DNA from 4 places in the Solibacillus sp. FSL H8-0538 genome. Region 4 is predicted to be linked to each of the others. Evidence: riboswitches for the same ligand, from Rfam matches in the RefSeq annotation. Region 4 holds a riboswitch; each other region holds the start of a gene.

Region 1 (4,106 bases), 560 kb from region 4:
AGTAACATTACATAGCTGTACAATTCGGGAACGTGCACTCGTTGGTATGGGCTCGATCATTTTAGATGGTGCTGAAATTGGAGAAGGTGCTTTTATCGGAGCTGGAAGTTTAGTACCTCCAGGTAAAAAAATCCCTCCGAATTCTCTGGCGATGGGACGTCCTGCAAAAGTAGTACGAGAAATCACACCGGAAGACCGCGAAGATATGGACCGAATTATTCGCGAATACGTCGAAAAAGGGCAGTATTATAAATCTATTCAGGAACAAAAACGCTAAAGCGCCTGCTTAGCCCAGACAAGCTTCTTGCAACCCCGAAGCGAAAGTAAACGCTCCACCACTTTCCCCCAAGGAGCTGGCGCTTTCGCCTAGACGTTGGATGTGCTTATTTGAATGGTATCCACAAGGAAAAATTTATTATTTTTTTAACAAAAATAAACGGTGAGCTTACATTTTTTCGTAAGCTCACCGTTGCTATTTTATAAACCAGCTTTTTCTTTTAATACAGATGCTTTATCCGTATTTTCCCAAGGTACATTTAAGTCCGTACGACCGAAGTGACCGTAAGCTGCTGTTTGTTTGTAAATTGGGCGACGTAGGTCGAGCATTTTAATAATGCCTGCAGGACGTAAATCGAATAATTCACGAATCCATTCTACGATTTGGCTTTCAGCTACTTTACCCGTGCCAAATGTGTCAACCGCGATTGACACTGGACGAGCAACACCAATTGCATATGCAAGTTGTACTTCTGCACGATCAGCTAGACCTGCTGCTACGATGTTTTTCGCAACGTAACGTGCTGCGTATGCTGCTGAACGGTCAACTTTTGTTGCATCTTTACCAGAGAATGCGCCGCCGCCGTGACGAGCATATCCACCATACGTATCAACGATGATTTTACGCCCTGTTAAACCAGCATCGCCTTTAGGTCCACCGATTACGAAGCGGCCTGTTGGATTGATGAAGTATTTTGTGTTGGCATCGATTAATTCAGCAGGTACGACTGGTCCGATTACCATCGCTTTTAAGTCTGCTTGAATTTGCTCTAATGTTACATCTTCATCATGCTGTGTAGAAATAACAATTGTATCCACACGCAATGGTGTATTGTTTTCACCATATTCTACAGTTACTTGCGTTTTACCATCTGGTCGTAAATAAGTAAGCTCGCCTGATTTACGTACTTCTGTTAAACGGCGTGCTAATTGATGCGCTAAGCTAATTGGTAAAGGCATAAGTTCTGGTGTTTCGTTACATGCGTAACCAAACATTAAACCTTGGTCACCAGCACCAATTGCATCGATATCGGCATCTGTCATTGAACCTTCACGTGCTTCAAGTGCTTGGTCAACACCTTGTGCGATATCCGGTGATTGCTCACCAATTGCTACTAATACTGCTAGATTTTCAGCATCAAAGCCGTATTTACCACGCGTATAGCCAATTTCTGCTACTGTATCACGAACGATTCCTTTAATATCTACATATGTAGATGTTGTAATTTCTCCTGCTACAAGTACTAAACCTGTTGTTACAGTTGTTTCACACGCTACACGTGCATTTGGGTCTTCTGCTAAAATCGCATCTAAAATGGCATCTGAAATTTGGTCACAAATTTTGTCCGGATGCCCTTCCGTTACACTTTCAGATGTAAACAGTCGTCGGTTTGTCATTTGATTTCCTCCTAGTTATCCTTGCAAGTAAACTTGCGAATTTGAGACGGTACTCATATTCCCATGTTAAGTTCATGCCAATAGGATGAACTTCAAGCCTTTACTGCTTTTTTAACACGAGGATTTCGAAAGGTATATAATATTGAAAGAACTCATTTCATTCGAGTTAATTCCTATTTATTGGATAGACACCTCTCGCCCCATTACAGGACGAGATGATGTCCTTTATTATGTGGTTAAAAAAGTTAACCTTTCTTAAGCACTAAATAAAAAAATCCCTTCGCTCATTAATCGTACAATCGTACGTGAGGAAAGGAGTGTTGTTTTCGTTACCTTTCACTCTTATCGTTCAAGGGAATGTCCCTTGCATCAGGTTGGCACCAACACGTTACATGATTAACATGTATTGCAGGTTGCCGGGTTTCATAGGGCCTGACCCTCCACCAGCTCGGGATAAGAGTATCCGTTCAAGACTACATGTTACGTAATAATTCAAGTGATGTCAAATAATATTTGTCGATTTCTGTACAGGTCTTTACCAAAACTTGCGCTTTACCTAAAAGAAAGTGTACTATTTTATAAGCACATGGAACGGAAGGCGGCGAGTGTAGCTGACGGCATTCGCCTTTCGCTACAGAGCAAAGCTTCCTGCGGGAAAAGCATGCGAACCGAGACCCTGGACTGAGGTCAACACGATGTTGGTCACAAAGGCGTTGCCACAGGACGTGGCGTACTTAGCCTTTGTTCTTTTGTTCCACTGAAGCGGCTCGGTGCTTGCCCGCGGAAAGCGTCCGCCTGGAGTGGAATGTGCTGTCAAGTACAGATTTTGGTGTAGAGCCTTCTGTACAGTAAAAAAATCATTAAAATTAATTAAGAGTTAGTATAGATTATTTAACTCAATGTGTTATACTATTTTTGAAATAGGAAAAAGAAATCCCTTAAAACTGGGAATATTATAAAAAAGGATGGTATTTAATCGATGAATTCAGTAGAAATTGCTAACGAACTGAAGGAATTATTAAGCGGTGGAAACATCAAAGTTCAACTTTCAGTACCACAATTAGTAGAAAAAGCTACATCACGCGGAGAAGCAATGTTAACTGTAGACGGTGCCTTATGCGCTGAAACAGGTAAATATACTGGTCGTTCTCCTAAAGATAAATACATGGTAGAAGAAGATAGCTCTAAGGATAAAATTGACTGGGGCAAAGTAAACCGTCCTATTTCATCTGAAGTGTTCGATAATCTATATGTTAAAGTTGTAAACTACTTAAAAGAGCAAGACGAGTTATTCGTATTTAACGGTTTTGCAGGGGCAGATAAAGCTTCTCAACTTTCAATTAAAGTAATAAACGAATATGCTTGGCATAATCTATTCTGTCATCAATTATTTATCCGTCCAACAGAAGAAGAACTAGCTTCTCATGTGTCTGATTTTACAATTGTTTCTGCACCAAACTTTAAAGCAAATCCGGCTGTAGATGGTACAGATTCTGAAACCTTCATCATTGTTTCAATGGAGAAGAAAGTTATTTTAATCGGTGGTACAGAATACGCAGGCGAAATGAAAAAATCTATTTTTGGTATTATGAACTACTTATTACCAGAACAAGGTATCCTTTCAATGCACTGCTCAGCTAACGTAGGTGAAGCTGGAGATGTAGCGTTATTCTTCGGGTTATCAGGTACAGGTAAAACAACTTTATCAGCTGATAGCGACCGCAAATTAATCGGTGATGATGAGCACGGCTGGTCAGATACTGGTGTATTCAACATTGAAGGTGGCTGCTACGCAAAAACAATCAACTTATCAGCTGAAAAAGAGCCAGAAATTTATAATGCCATTAAATTCGGGTCTGTACTTGAAAACGTAGTCATTGATCCACAAACACGCGTTTGTGATTATGATGATGGTTCATTAACTGAAAATACTCGTGTAGCGTACCCAATCGACTACATTGACAATATCGTAACACCATCTGTGGCAGGTCACCCTAAAACAATCGTTTTCTTAACAGCAGATGCTTTTGGTGTGTTACCTCCAATCTCTAAATTAACAAAAGAACAAGCAATGTATCATTTCTTAAGTGGTTTCACTTCTAAATTGGCTGGTACTGAGCGAGGCGTTACTGAGCCAGAACCAGTATTCTCTACTTGCTTCGGATCTCCATTCCTTCCACTTCCAGCACAACGTTATGCTGAAATGTTAGGTGAGAAAATCGACGAGCACGGTGCACAAGTATTCCTAGTAAACACTGGTTGGACTGGTGGCGAGTACGGCGTTGGTAACCGTATGAAGCTTTCTTACACTCGTACAATGGTGCGCGCTGCAATCGATGGCAAGTTAAGTAATGTAGAAACAACTACTGACTCTGTATTTGGATTACACATCCCAACAGCGGTTGAAGGTGTTCCTACAGAAGTATTAAACC
Region 2 (4,106 bases), 2.9 Mb from region 4:
CCCGTTAAAGTTTTCTACCTTACTCGCAATGCGATTTACCGCAATAACGAAGCACTGATTTTCAATGGCACGCGCTTGTAATAGCGTTTTCCAGTGATCAATACGGGGTGTTGGCCACTGTGCGGGAATAAATAATACCTTCGCGCCATCCAGTGCATGCGAGCGTAGCCATTCCGGGAAACGAATGTCGTAGCAAATCACACCCGCTGCTTCAATATCGTCAAGCTGGAAGCGGTTCATTGCATCCCCCGCCTCCAAATACAAATGCTCGTCCATTAAGCGGAACAAATGCGCCTTGCTATATTCGCCGACTAGCTCGCCTGTGCGATTAAACGTGTACATCGTATTGTAAAATTTATCGCCGCGCTTCACTGAAACAGAACCGCCAACAATATGTACGTGTAATTCGCGTGCCAGTTCACTTAAAAATTTTTGCGTGCGCTCACCGTTCACATCTGCAAGCTCCCCTAATTTTTCAAGTGCATAGCCGGTATTCCACATTTCAGGTAGTACGATGATTTCTGCTCCACCTGCCGCCGCCTCGCGAATAAATTTCTCTGCGCGCGCATAATTTTCTTCTACTTTTCCAAAACCTACATTTAATTGGATACATCCGATTTTCATTAGAACCCCACCTCTAGACATTTTTATTTAGAAAGACACATCTCGCCCAATAGAGGGCGAGATGATGTCCTTACTTATGTAGATAAGAAAGTTATACTTTCTTATCTACTAAAAAAGCGCATTCGCACCCGTTTACACCCAAGGAATTAAAACGACCTCTTAGCAAAAGCGCGAATGCCTAGACATCTCCAAAAGTTATACTTTCTTATGCGGATAACCTAAAAATACACTTTACTATTCGCTAAAAAAAGACTACCATAACAGTACTATTTTTATTATATTCTGAAAAAGGTGAATGTACATGGAATTTTCGAAAAAACTACAGCAACTCCCTCCGCAATTTTTTGCTGCACTCGTTGGAAAAGTAAATGCAGCGCTTGCGGAAGGACGCGATATTATTAATCTAGGGCAAGGCAATCCTGATCAACCAACACCAGGTCATATTGTTGAAGCCCTGCAGCATGCAGTGATGGATCCGCAAACGCATAAATATTCTCCGTTCCGCGGTATCCCAGAAATTAAACAGGCAGCCGCTGATTTTTACAAACGTGAATACAGCGTGGATATTGATCCGAACACAGAAATAGCGATTTTAGGCGGAACAAAAATTGGTTTAGTAGAGCTACCAATGGCAATTTTAAATCCTGGCGATTATATGCTGTTGCCAGACCCAGGTTATCCGGATTATTTATCAGGAGTTGCACTTGCAGACGTGAAATTTGATACGATGCCGCTTGAAGAGGCGAATGCATTTTTACCAGATTACAAGGTACTTTCTCCAGAAGTACGCGAGCGAGCAAAATTGATGTACATAAACTATCCGAACAATCCAACTGGGGGCACAGCAGATTTAGCTTTTTTTGAAGACACAGTAGCGTTTGCGAAGGAAAATAATATTGCCGTTGCGCATGACTTTGCGTACGGTGCAATCGGCTTTGACGGCGTTCGTCCTCCGAGCTTCTTACAAGCGGCCGGTGCAAAAGATGTCGGCATCGAGCTGTATACATTATCAAAATCATATAATATGGCAGGCTGGCGCATTGGTTTTGCTGTCGGCAATGCCAAAATAATTGAAGCAATCAATATCATTCAAGATCATCTATTTTGTAACCAGTTCCCCGCTGTGCAACATGCTGCAGCAGTGGCATTAAATGCGGAACAGGACTGTGTTGAAGCTTTACGGACAACATACGAAAGCCGCCGCAATATACTCGTTGAAGAAGCGCACCGCATCGGCTGGAACATTACGGCACCAAAAGGCTCGTTCTTTGCATGGTTGCCTGTTGCAGAAGGCTACACAAGCCAGGAATTTGCAAATTTACTATTAGAAAAGGCAGACGTAGCCGTTGCTGCTGGTAATGGCTTTGGTGAATACGGTGAAGGCTATGTGCGCGTTGGTCTACTTGTAAATGAGGATCGTATGCGTGAAGCTGTACGCCGCGTAGAAAAATTAAATTTATTCAAGCAAGTCATCGTCAAATAGTTATGAAAAGCACATCCCTCCCATAAGATGTGCTTTTTTCTATTTAACAACAAACTATCTTAAAATAAAGTTTTTTCAGAAAAATATAATTTTATATTGATTTTGTTCTAAATAGTCTGTATATTTACATTAATTAGTTTTTAAATATAATGTTTTTCTCTTATTAAGAGTAGCTGAGGGATAGGCCCTATGAAGCTCGGCAACCACCAACACTTGTTGGCCGGTGCTAATTCCTACAAAACAGAAATGTTTTGAAAGATAAGAGTGGTAATCTAAATTGACTTTTCGATGCCTCTCTTTTTCAAGAGAGGCATTTTTTTATTAACTAAAACAAAACATCTAGGGGGATTTCAACCATGAAATTTAAAAAAATCGGCTTTTTATTTGCAACATCAGCCTTAGCACTTGCTCTTGCAGCTTGTGGCGGAGAAGAAACTGCAGAAGACACATTAAATGACGGTAAATTAGTAATCGGCGTAACTGCTGGCTTACACGAAGAAATTACAGAAATTGCAGCAGACATCGCAGCGGAAAACGGCTTAGAAGTAGACATCCGTGTATTCTCTGATTATGTATTACCGAACACAGCGCTAGTAGAAGGCGATCTTGATATTAACAACTTCCAAACGCAGCCATTCTTAGATACATTCAACACGGACCGCGGCGAAGAACTTGTATCAGTAGGAAATACAATTTTAAATCCAATGGGCATATACTCGTCTAAATACGCGTCAATGGAAGAAGTTCCTGACGGTGCAACATTTGCTTTACCTAATGATGCGACAAACGGTGGACGTGCATTAGTTGTATTAGCAGATGCTGGTTATATCACATTAAAAGAAGGTGTGAGCATTAACGCATCCATCTTTGATGTAGTAGATAACCCACATAATTATGAATTTATCGAACTAGAAGCCGCTCAATTACCAACTCAATTAGCTGAAGTAGATTTTGCAGCAATCAACACAAACTTCGCACTTGAAGCAGGTTTAAATCCGAAAAACGATTCGATCATTCTTGAATCATCTGACTCTCCGTACGTAAACAAATTAGTTGTACGTCCAGGTGAAGAAGATAGCGAAGATTTAAAGAAATTCATCGAAGCTTACCAAACTGACGAAGTACGTAATTATATTATAGAAACATATGAAGGCGCAGTTATTCCAGGATTTTAATTCGTAATTAGAAAGACACAACTCGCCCAAAATACGGCGAGTTGATGTCCTTACTAATGTGAATGGAAAAGTTATACTTTCTTATCCACCAAAAATACGAAAAGTTATCGGCAACTTTGCCGGTAGCTTTTTCTCTAGAAAGGCGAGGATTTTTATGATACAACTCCAAAACATCGTGAAGCAGTACCCATCTAAGCAAGGTGTATTCAATGCCGTTGATGATGTAGATTTACATGTCAAAAAAGGCGAAATTCACGGCGTCATCGGCTATAGTGGTGCCGGAAAAAGTACACTGATTCGTTGTGTCAACTTACTTGAGCGCCCAACTAGTGGCAATGTTCGAATTAACGGTGTGGATTTAATGTCTGCATCAACAGAGGACCTTCGGAAAACACGTCAAAAAATCGGGATGATCTTCCAAGGTTTTAACCTACTTAAAACAGCAACAGTTTATGACAATATTGCAATTCCTCTAAACTTACTCGGCTATAGTAAAAAAGAGGTAGCAGCTAAAGTCGCAAAGTATGCTGAGATTGTTGGGTTAACGGATAAATTAACGAACTTCCCTAACCAATTATCTGGTGGACAAAAACAACGTGTCGCTATCGCCCGCGCCCTTGCACAGGAACCCGAAGTTTTACTAAGCGATGAAGCAACGAGCGCACTTGATCCAGAAACGACAGACTCCATTTTAGAGCTTCTGTTAAAAATCAATCGTGAACTTGGGATTACTATTTTACTGATTACCCATGAAATGAACGTAATCCAAAAAATTTGCGATTACGTGTATGTACTCGAAAAAGGGAAGCTTGTGGAGCATAACT
Region 3 (4,106 bases), 3.0 Mb from region 4:
CAAAATTTTGTGCAAAAAGTGAAACGTCCGCAACCCCAACAAGTACATTTTCAGCTGAATCCGCTACGATGTCTACACCGTGTTTTTGACCTGCTACTTGCAAACGCTTGAAGTCTACGCAAAATAGGAAGGAAGCGCCAGCAGTTTTGAACTGGAAGTCATTTTTTGAAAGCTCGCCTAATTTTGCTTTTTTATCCTCGTCCGTTACCCAAATAACACTGTATGCTTGTACAAAATGTGAGCTCGCTGCCATTTGTGCCGTTTCGATTAGATCCATTACTGTTTCTTTTGAAATTGGTTCACCTGTATATTTACGAACAGATGAGTGACTACGTAAAAGTTCTCTTGTCATTTTATTCTCCCCTTTATGTAAAATGATTAGAAAGGCACATCTTGACCAAATATACGGCGAGATGGTGTCCTTTATTTTGTGGTTAAGAAAGTGCTACATTTTTATCCACAAAAAAGCTTAAAGGATTGCCCTTTAAGCTCATTTTATAATAACTTCTTACAATAAACCAATCCATTTCCAATAAGTTGCGCTTAGTAGAAGGATTAATAGGTAGCCGAAAATTGTTAACGGAATGCCTGATTTTAAGAAATCCTTCGTTGTAAAGGCGCCTGTACCATATGCGAGCATGTTTTGCGGTGCGCTAATTGGTAATAGGAAACCGAAGCTAATAACGAATTGTTGGATTAATACGAAACCAACTTGATCGACGTTTACTAGTGTTGACGCTAAAACGATAAATACCGGAATTAAGGCAGAGGCAAGGCTTGTTGCACTTGCGAAACCTAAGTGAATTAAAATGTTGAAAATCGTTACAAGTGCAATTGTTGCTAAAAGTGGCAATGAGTCTAGACCCATTGAACCGAATACCGCATCAGATAACCAAGCAGCACCTTGTGTGTTTAACAGCACTGTACCAAGCATGATTCCTACGGCAAATACAATAATTGTACCCCAAGGAATTAATGGCTCCACTTCTTTCCACGTATACACACCGATTTTCGGTAATAGTAAAATAGCGATTGCAACAATTGTGACTGTTGTTGTATCAAATGGGTGTAGCTTGCTTTCTGTTGCCCAAAAGAATAATAACGTAACAGATGCGATAATTAAACGAATTTCTGGGCCTTTTAGTGGTCCTAAATCGTGTAATTGCTTTTTAATAACTTCTTTACCACCTGCAATATTGTTTGTCTCAGGTTTAATAAGAGTAATCATAATAAAGAACAATGCGATTGACATAAGAATTGAGAAGGGCGCGGCATAAAGGAACCAAGCACCCCAAGTAATATCAACGCCAAATTGTTCTTTAATGAAGTTGGTGGCTACCATGTTTTGTGCGGCTGCTGTTTTAATGCCGACATTCCAAATGGAAACAGCTTGTACAGATGTAATAACGAGTAAAGCAGCAAGACGGCTATCTTTTGCTAACCCGAATGCGGCAACCATACCTAATAAAATGGGTACAACTGCACCTGCACGAGCTGTTGCAGATGGTACGAAGAATGCTAAGATAATGGATACTAAAATAGCACCAAATACGATGGCTTTTGTTTTTGTTCCTACAATAGATAAAATCCATAAAGCTAAACGTTTGTGTAAATTTGTTACTTGCATTGCTGCGGCTAAAAATAGGGCAGCGGCTACAAGTGCTACGGCCGAATTACTAAATCCACCAAGGGCCATTTTTAATGCATCCGATGTACCTAACTCTATGGTTGGATCTTCCATTGAAGGGGCGAGGCCTAACATTAAAGTGACAAGGGCAATAATCATTGCCGAGCTTACTGGATAGCTAACAGCCTCTGTTACCCATAAAATAACGGCGAACGCTAAAATCGCGAGTGCACGTTGACCTGCGACTGGTAAATCGCCGCCGTTTGGTAATAATGTAATGATGGTGAGTGCGACAAAGGCAAGAGCAATCCACAGCGGCTTTAAGTTAAGTTTTTTTTCAGTTTGAGTAGACATAACTAATTCCTCCTCTTGTTATATTTGAATAAAAAATTAAAGCGAACATCACCGTTAAATAAATTATGTTAAAAACGTCACTGAACAAAATGAACGTAATTAAAATGAAGCTGTACTTGCTATAACGATATGTAAATTATAACATTTACAGTAATTTCGATTGTTAAAGTTTGGTTAAAATACTATTTCTATATAAGTAGTATTTGCAATTTAACAAAATAAATGTTTGATTTATCAGAAAAAACTTAAAATTTAAGTTGACTTATAAAACTACTCTGCTTTATACTGTGAAACAACGATGGAACATGAATCACATAACTCTTATCAAGAGCGGCGGAGGGAATAGGCCCTGAGATGCCCGGCAACCAAGTGAGTGAGGAACTGACTAAGGTGCTAATTCCTACAAGATGCAATTGCATTTTGAAAGATAAGGGGAGGAAAACTTGCTCATTTGCGAACCCTCTTCTTAGCTGAAGAGGGTTTTTTAGTTTTCAAAAAATCCTCCTCTATTACACCGATCAAGCCATCGAAAAACAATTTAGGAGGAATTTATTCATGTCTAATTTACGACCAGAAACAGTATTATTACACGGTGGGCAAAAGCCAGACCCGGTAACAGGAGCAATTGCCGTACCGGTATACCGTACAACAGCTTACGCTTTCAAAGACACAGCTCATGCGCAACGTCTTTTCGCACTTCAAGAAGCGGGCAATATATACTCTCGTATTACAAACCCTACAGTAGCTGCATTTGAAGAACGTGTTGCGTTACTTGAAGGCGGATCAGCTGCAGTCGCACTTTCATCTGGTGCAGCGGCAATCGCATTCTCCATTTTAAATTTAGCCGGCACAGGCGACGAAATTGTTGCAGCAGGTTCACTATATGGTGGGACATATAATTTATTTGCGCAAACACTACCACGCTACGGCATTACGGTGAAGTTCGTAGACGAAAAAGACCCTGAAAACTTCCGTGCGGCTATTACGGAAAATACAAAAGCGGTATTTGCTGAAATTATTGGCAATCCGAGCTTAAACGTATTAGATGTTGAAGCGGTAGCAAATATCGCACATGAAAACGGCCTACCATTATTAATCGATAGCACATTTGCTTCTCCATACGGTAGTAACCCTATTGAGTTTGGCGCAGATGTTGTCATCCATTCAGCAACGAAATGGATTGGCGGTCACGGTACGACAATTGGCGGCATCGTTGTAGACGCTGGGAAATTTGATTGGGCGCAGGGGAGACATCCAAGCTATACAGAGCCAGATACGTCTTACCACGGCTTACGTTACGGAATTGACACAGCAGGGGCTGCATTTGCCACAAAACTGCGCGTTCAATTATTACGAGACTTTGGTCCAACATTATCTCCAGATGCGGCATTTAATTTCTTACAAGGACTTGAAACGCTTCATTTGCGTATTGTCCGTCATAATGAAAATACACAAAAAGTCGCGGAATATTTACGCAACCACCCATTCGTGGACTATGTAAATTACAATGGCTTTGAAGATTTCCCTTCGCATAACTTAGCGAAGAAATATTTGAAAAACGGTTACGGGTCGATTTTAACATTCGGCATTAAAGGTGGACGTGAGGCGGGTCGCCAAGTGATTGATAATGTTGAATTATTCTCACATGTTGCGAATGTAGGAGACGCTAAATCACTAATTATTCACCCAGCATCAACAACGCATCAACAATTATCCGCAGAAGAACTTAAAGTGGCTGGTGTATCAGAGGAGCTCATTCGCTTATCAATTGGCCTAGAAGCGGTAGAAGATATTATTGCAGATTTAGAGCAAGCGTTAGCAAAGGTTGCAGTTAAAATAGAAGCAACACCAACAAACGCATAGGTAAGTAATATAGAAGAATGGCGTATCAACCTGCATCATTTCGTAGGGAAGCGCCTTTTTTTTAAATCAAATACCAAGTAAACTAATAAGCTTTATTGACATCTTTAATTCCTAGCATTACAATAGGTTTAAGAATTGTGGATGAACAACCACTTGCAGAGAAATTTTAATAACCGTTGTCTTTATGTAAATAAAGATTAGTAATGAAAACTTACTACTACCGTGCCTTGCCAGCATGAACAACATCGTGTTGGCCTTTAGC
Region 4 (4,106 bases):
GGCGTTTGATGAGGTGACACACTCAGCGGATACATTAGCTATTGTGGCGCAGGAATTAAAGTAAGCGAACACAAGCAATTATGAGCGATGACAGAGTTTTGTTGACGCTCATTTTTTTTCGTGCGAATTTTGTAAAACACTAGCTGTCTATTATAGAAGAAAAACGATTATACTTAAGGGAGATTTTAGTGCGTATAGGGAGTTGTTAGAGATGAAAACAGTTGTTGTTGTCGGTGGCGGCATTACGGGCTTATGTACAATGCATTATGTAAAAAGGCAGATGGTTGAACAAGGAATAGAGGCACGTTTAATTTTATTGGAGAAAAATGCGTATTTAGGTGGCAAAATTCATTCTGAGCAGGAACAAGGCTTTATTATGGAGACGGGCGCAGATTCAATCGTTGCACGCCATCCGGGAGTACTTGAACTTGTGCGTGAACTAAACTTTGAACAAGAGCTTGTTTATAACGAAACAGGCATTTCATATATTCATACAAATAATGAATTACATGCAATTCCAGCGGGTTCGACGTTCGGGATTCCGATGAATGTAGAGTCATTAATGGCGAGCACATTAGTTTCAGAGGAAGGCAAAAAACGTGCTTTGCAAGATTTTGAATTGCCAAATACAAACTTCACGAAGGAAAGTTCCATTGGAGAGTTCCTTGATTATTTCTTGGGTGAAGAGCTCGTACAGAAACAGGTTGCGCCAGTGCTTGCGGGGGTCTATTCCGGGGATTTATATCAGCTATCACTAGCATCCACATTACCATATTTAGTGGACTATAAAAATAACTACGGTTCAATTATTAAAGGTTTTGAGGAGAACCGTGAGCAGTTTGAAAAAGCGAATAATAAAAAATTCATTTCATTCCGCACAGGACTGCCTGCTTTAATTGATCGTTTAGAGGAAAGCTTACCTGAAGTTGAGTTTTTTAAAAATACTGCAACAGAGCGTGTTGTCAAAAATGGCGAGCAATATGATGTAGTACTAGCAAATGGCGAGACAATAACTGCGGATGTTGTCGTGCTTGCTGTGCCAAATGAAACGGTGCGCTCGGTATTAGTAGATGAGGCGATAGATACAAGCTTGAAAAAATTCACAACAGCTTCCGTATTGACGATGTATCTAGGTTTTGATGTACCTGATAGCATTTTACCAGCTGATGGGACAGGGTTTATCGTTTCATATAATAGTGATTTAGTATGTAACGCTTCAACTTGGACGAGCCGTAAATGGAAGCATACATCGGCCTCAGGTAATTTACTTGTACGATTATTTTATAAAAATAGTAATCCACACTACGAAGAGCTAGCTGCAATGACAGATGAACAGTTGACACAAGTTGCGCGAGAGGATATTCGTTTAAGCCTTGGCATTGAAGAGGCACCGAAAGTAGTCAATGTGACAAAGTGGATACATCAAATGCCGCGCTATGATTTAGCACATAATGAAGCGTTAGGTGTTGTAGTAGAAGATCTAGAAAAACGGTATCCCAATCTACTGCTTGCGGGCTGTTCTTATTTTGGTGTAGGAATTGGTGCTTGCATTCAAAATGGTAGAAAAACGGCAGACCAAATTATTACAATAATCAAGTAGATTAAACTAGCTTCCGCTTTATTCGGTTAAATAGTCTTGACGTTCTTCTTATATAAAGTTATGATTCTTTTAATTATTTCAAAAATTCATATATTTCTTATCGAGAGAAGCAGAGGGACTGGCCCAATGAAGCTTCAGCAACCAACATTTGTCAGGTGCTAAATCCAGTAGGCTATTAATGCCTGTAGATGAGAGGGAACTAAATTTACAATGTGTAAAGCCTTCTTAAACAAGAAGGCTTTTTATTATAGATGAAAAAGACTGAAAATACAGTAAATAAATCGTGTGGAATGAGAGTGAGGAAATAGTATGGGATTGCTTGAAACGTTACAAACACGTGTGTTAACAGCAGATGGTGCGATTGGTACGCTACTGTATTCATATGGCTTAGATTATTGCCATGAGGAAATGAATGTTGCCCGACCGGAAATTATTGAAAAAATCCACGGTGAATACATTGCAGCTGGTGCAGATATCATTCAAACAAATACATATGGCGCCAATGCGATTAAACTAGCTCGTTACGGTTACGAGGGACGGGTAGCAGAATTTAACCGCGCCGCACTTGAAATAGCAAAACGTGCAGCTGCACCAGGTGGACAGTTTGTGCTTGCAACAATTGGTGGTATTCGTGGCATTCGTAAAAGCGATACAACGCTTGAAGAGATTTTAGCAGCATTTCGTGAGCAGGCCGAAGTGTTACTTGCAGGTGAGCCGGACGGATTTTTACTAGAAACGTATTATGATTTCGATGAATTATCAGCATCTGTACAATTGCTACGTACATTAACGGATTTACCCATTATTGCCCAAGTATCAATGCATGAGCCAGGTAGATTACAAAATGGTATGACGCTAAATAGTGCATTGTATGAGTTAGATCATATCGGTGCAGATATTGTTGGGAGCAACTGCCGTTTAGGTCCTTTCCATACAATTCAAGCATTTGAAGGCGTACAGCTACCAAAAACAGCGTACCTGTCTGCGTATCCAAATGCATCTTTACTTGATGTAGAAGATGGGCGCGTTGTGTACGAATCAGAAGCGGATTATTTTGCGCGTGCAGCCGTGGAGCTAGTTGGCCAAGGTGTGCGTTTAATTGGCGGTTGTTGTGGAACGACCCCGAAGCATATTAAAGCGGTTAAAGAACATTTAGCGAATATAAAGCCGCTTGCAGCTAAAGAAATTAAGCCAGTAAGCGTAGAGTTTGTACGCGTACCAGAACCACCAAAACAAGAACCGCTTCATGTGAAGGCGAAGCGTGAGCGTTCAGTCATTGTGGAGTTGGATACACCACGTCACTTAGAAATTGATGGCTTTGTCAAAGGGGCAAAGGAATTATATACTGCCGGTGCGGATGTCATTATGATGGCAGATAACTCGCTAGCTTCACCGCGTATTAGTAATATTGCGATGGCGTCGATTTTAAAACTACAGCATGGAATTCGCGCATTACCTCATATTACTTGCCGCGACCGTAATTTAATAGGTTTGCAATCACATATTATGGGGCTTGATGCGCTTGAACTACATGATATTTTAGCAGTAACAGGCGATCCAACAAAGGTAGGGGACTTCCCAGGAGCAACTAGTGTGTACGATGTTTCTTCAATGGAACTAATCTCCCTTATTAAGCAGTTAAACGAAGGTATTTCCTTCTCTGGTAAGCCACTTCGTAAAAAAGCAAGCTTCTCAGTAGCAGCTGCATTTAATCCGAATGTTCGTGTGTTAGATCGAGCAGTTGCACGTTTAGAGAAGAAAATTGAACACGGTGCAGATTATTTTATTTCGCAGCCGGTATATTCAAAAGAAAAAATTGTTGAGATTTATGAGGCAACGAAGCATTTAGAAACGCCGATTTATATTGGGATTATGCCATTAACTTCATTCCGAAGCGCTGAATTCCTGCATCATGAAGTACCAGGCATTAAATTGTCGGAAGAAGTACTTGCGCGTATGGAAGCATGTGGCGAGGATAAAGTAGCTGCAACCTTTGAAGGTATAGCAATCGCTAAAGAACTACTAGATACAGCTTGTGAATATTTCAACGGCATTTATTTAATTACGCCGTTTTTACGATACGATATGACGCTTCAATTAATGGACTATGTAAAAGAACTTGATGCGCAAAACAAAGGAGTAAAAACAAATGCTTAACCATCCAATACAAGAACAACTTCAAAAACGAATTTTAGTAATCGATGGCGCAATGGGAACAATGCTGCAAAATGAAAATTTAACGTATGAAGATTTCGGTGGCGAGGACTTAGATGGCTGTAACGAAAACCTAGTACTGACACGTCCAGATGTTCTCGGTAAAGTACATCGCGCTTATCTTGAAGCAGGGGCAGATATTATTTGTACGAATACGTTCGGTGGGACACCACTCGTATTAAATGAATATGATTTAGGTGATAAGGCTGTAGAAATTAATACGCGTGCTGTCGAAATTGCAGTAGAGGCTGCCAAGGAATTTTCAACATCCGACTGGCCACGTTTTGTTGCA

Evidence for each region. A riboswitch is a leader RNA that binds a small molecule or an ion and turns the genes downstream of it on or off. The one in region 4 is predicted to bind S-adenosylmethionine.
Region 1: linked by a shared signal. The riboswitch ahead of metK (methionine adenosyltransferase) and the one ahead of MHH87_RS16150 (bifunctional homocysteine S-methyltransferase/methylenetetrahydrofolate reductase) in region 4 are both predicted to bind S-adenosylmethionine.
Region 2: linked by a shared signal. The riboswitch ahead of MHH87_RS02320 (MetQ/NlpA family ABC transporter substrate-binding protein) and the one ahead of MHH87_RS16150 (bifunctional homocysteine S-methyltransferase/methylenetetrahydrofolate reductase) in region 4 are both predicted to bind S-adenosylmethionine.
Region 3: linked by a shared signal. The riboswitch ahead of MHH87_RS01700 (O-acetylhomoserine aminocarboxypropyltransferase/cysteine synthase family protein) and the one ahead of MHH87_RS16150 (bifunctional homocysteine S-methyltransferase/methylenetetrahydrofolate reductase) in region 4 are both predicted to bind S-adenosylmethionine.

What each region holds. Positions count from the first base shown of each region.
Region 1 is NZ_JBBOPI010000001.1:2,812,091-2,816,196, forward strand. It holds gene MHH87_RS13275 (gamma carbonic anhydrase) at 1-277, shown strand, start outside; gene metK (methionine adenosyltransferase) at 478-1,674, opposite strand; SAM riboswitch class I at 2,014-2,134, opposite strand; gene pckA (phosphoenolpyruvate carboxykinase (ATP)) at 2,654-4,106, shown strand, end outside.
Region 2 is NZ_JBBOPI010000001.1:493,950-498,055, reverse strand. It holds gene MHH87_RS02330 (carbon-nitrogen family hydrolase) at 1-624, opposite strand, end outside; gene MHH87_RS02325 (pyridoxal phosphate-dependent aminotransferase) at 926-2,107, shown strand; SAM riboswitch class I at 2,265-2,372, shown strand; gene MHH87_RS02320 (MetQ/NlpA family ABC transporter substrate-binding protein) at 2,464-3,282, shown strand; gene MHH87_RS02315 (methionine ABC transporter ATP-binding protein) at 3,437-4,106, shown strand, end outside.
Region 3 is NZ_JBBOPI010000001.1:354,661-358,766, forward strand. It holds gene nfsA (oxygen-insensitive NADPH nitroreductase) at 1-352, opposite strand, end outside; gene MHH87_RS01695 (DASS family sodium-coupled anion symporter) at 509-1,981, opposite strand; SAM riboswitch class I at 2,300-2,415, shown strand; gene MHH87_RS01700 (O-acetylhomoserine aminocarboxypropyltransferase/cysteine synthase family protein) at 2,537-3,844, shown strand.
Region 4 is NZ_JBBOPI010000001.1:3,373,444-3,377,549, reverse strand. It holds gene MHH87_RS16160 (globin-coupled sensor protein) at 1-64, shown strand, start outside; gene hemG (protoporphyrinogen oxidase) at 212-1,600, shown strand; SAM riboswitch class I at 1,695-1,795, shown strand; gene MHH87_RS16150 (bifunctional homocysteine S-methyltransferase/methylenetetrahydrofolate reductase) at 1,910-3,757, shown strand; gene metH (methionine synthase) at 3,750-4,106, shown strand, end outside.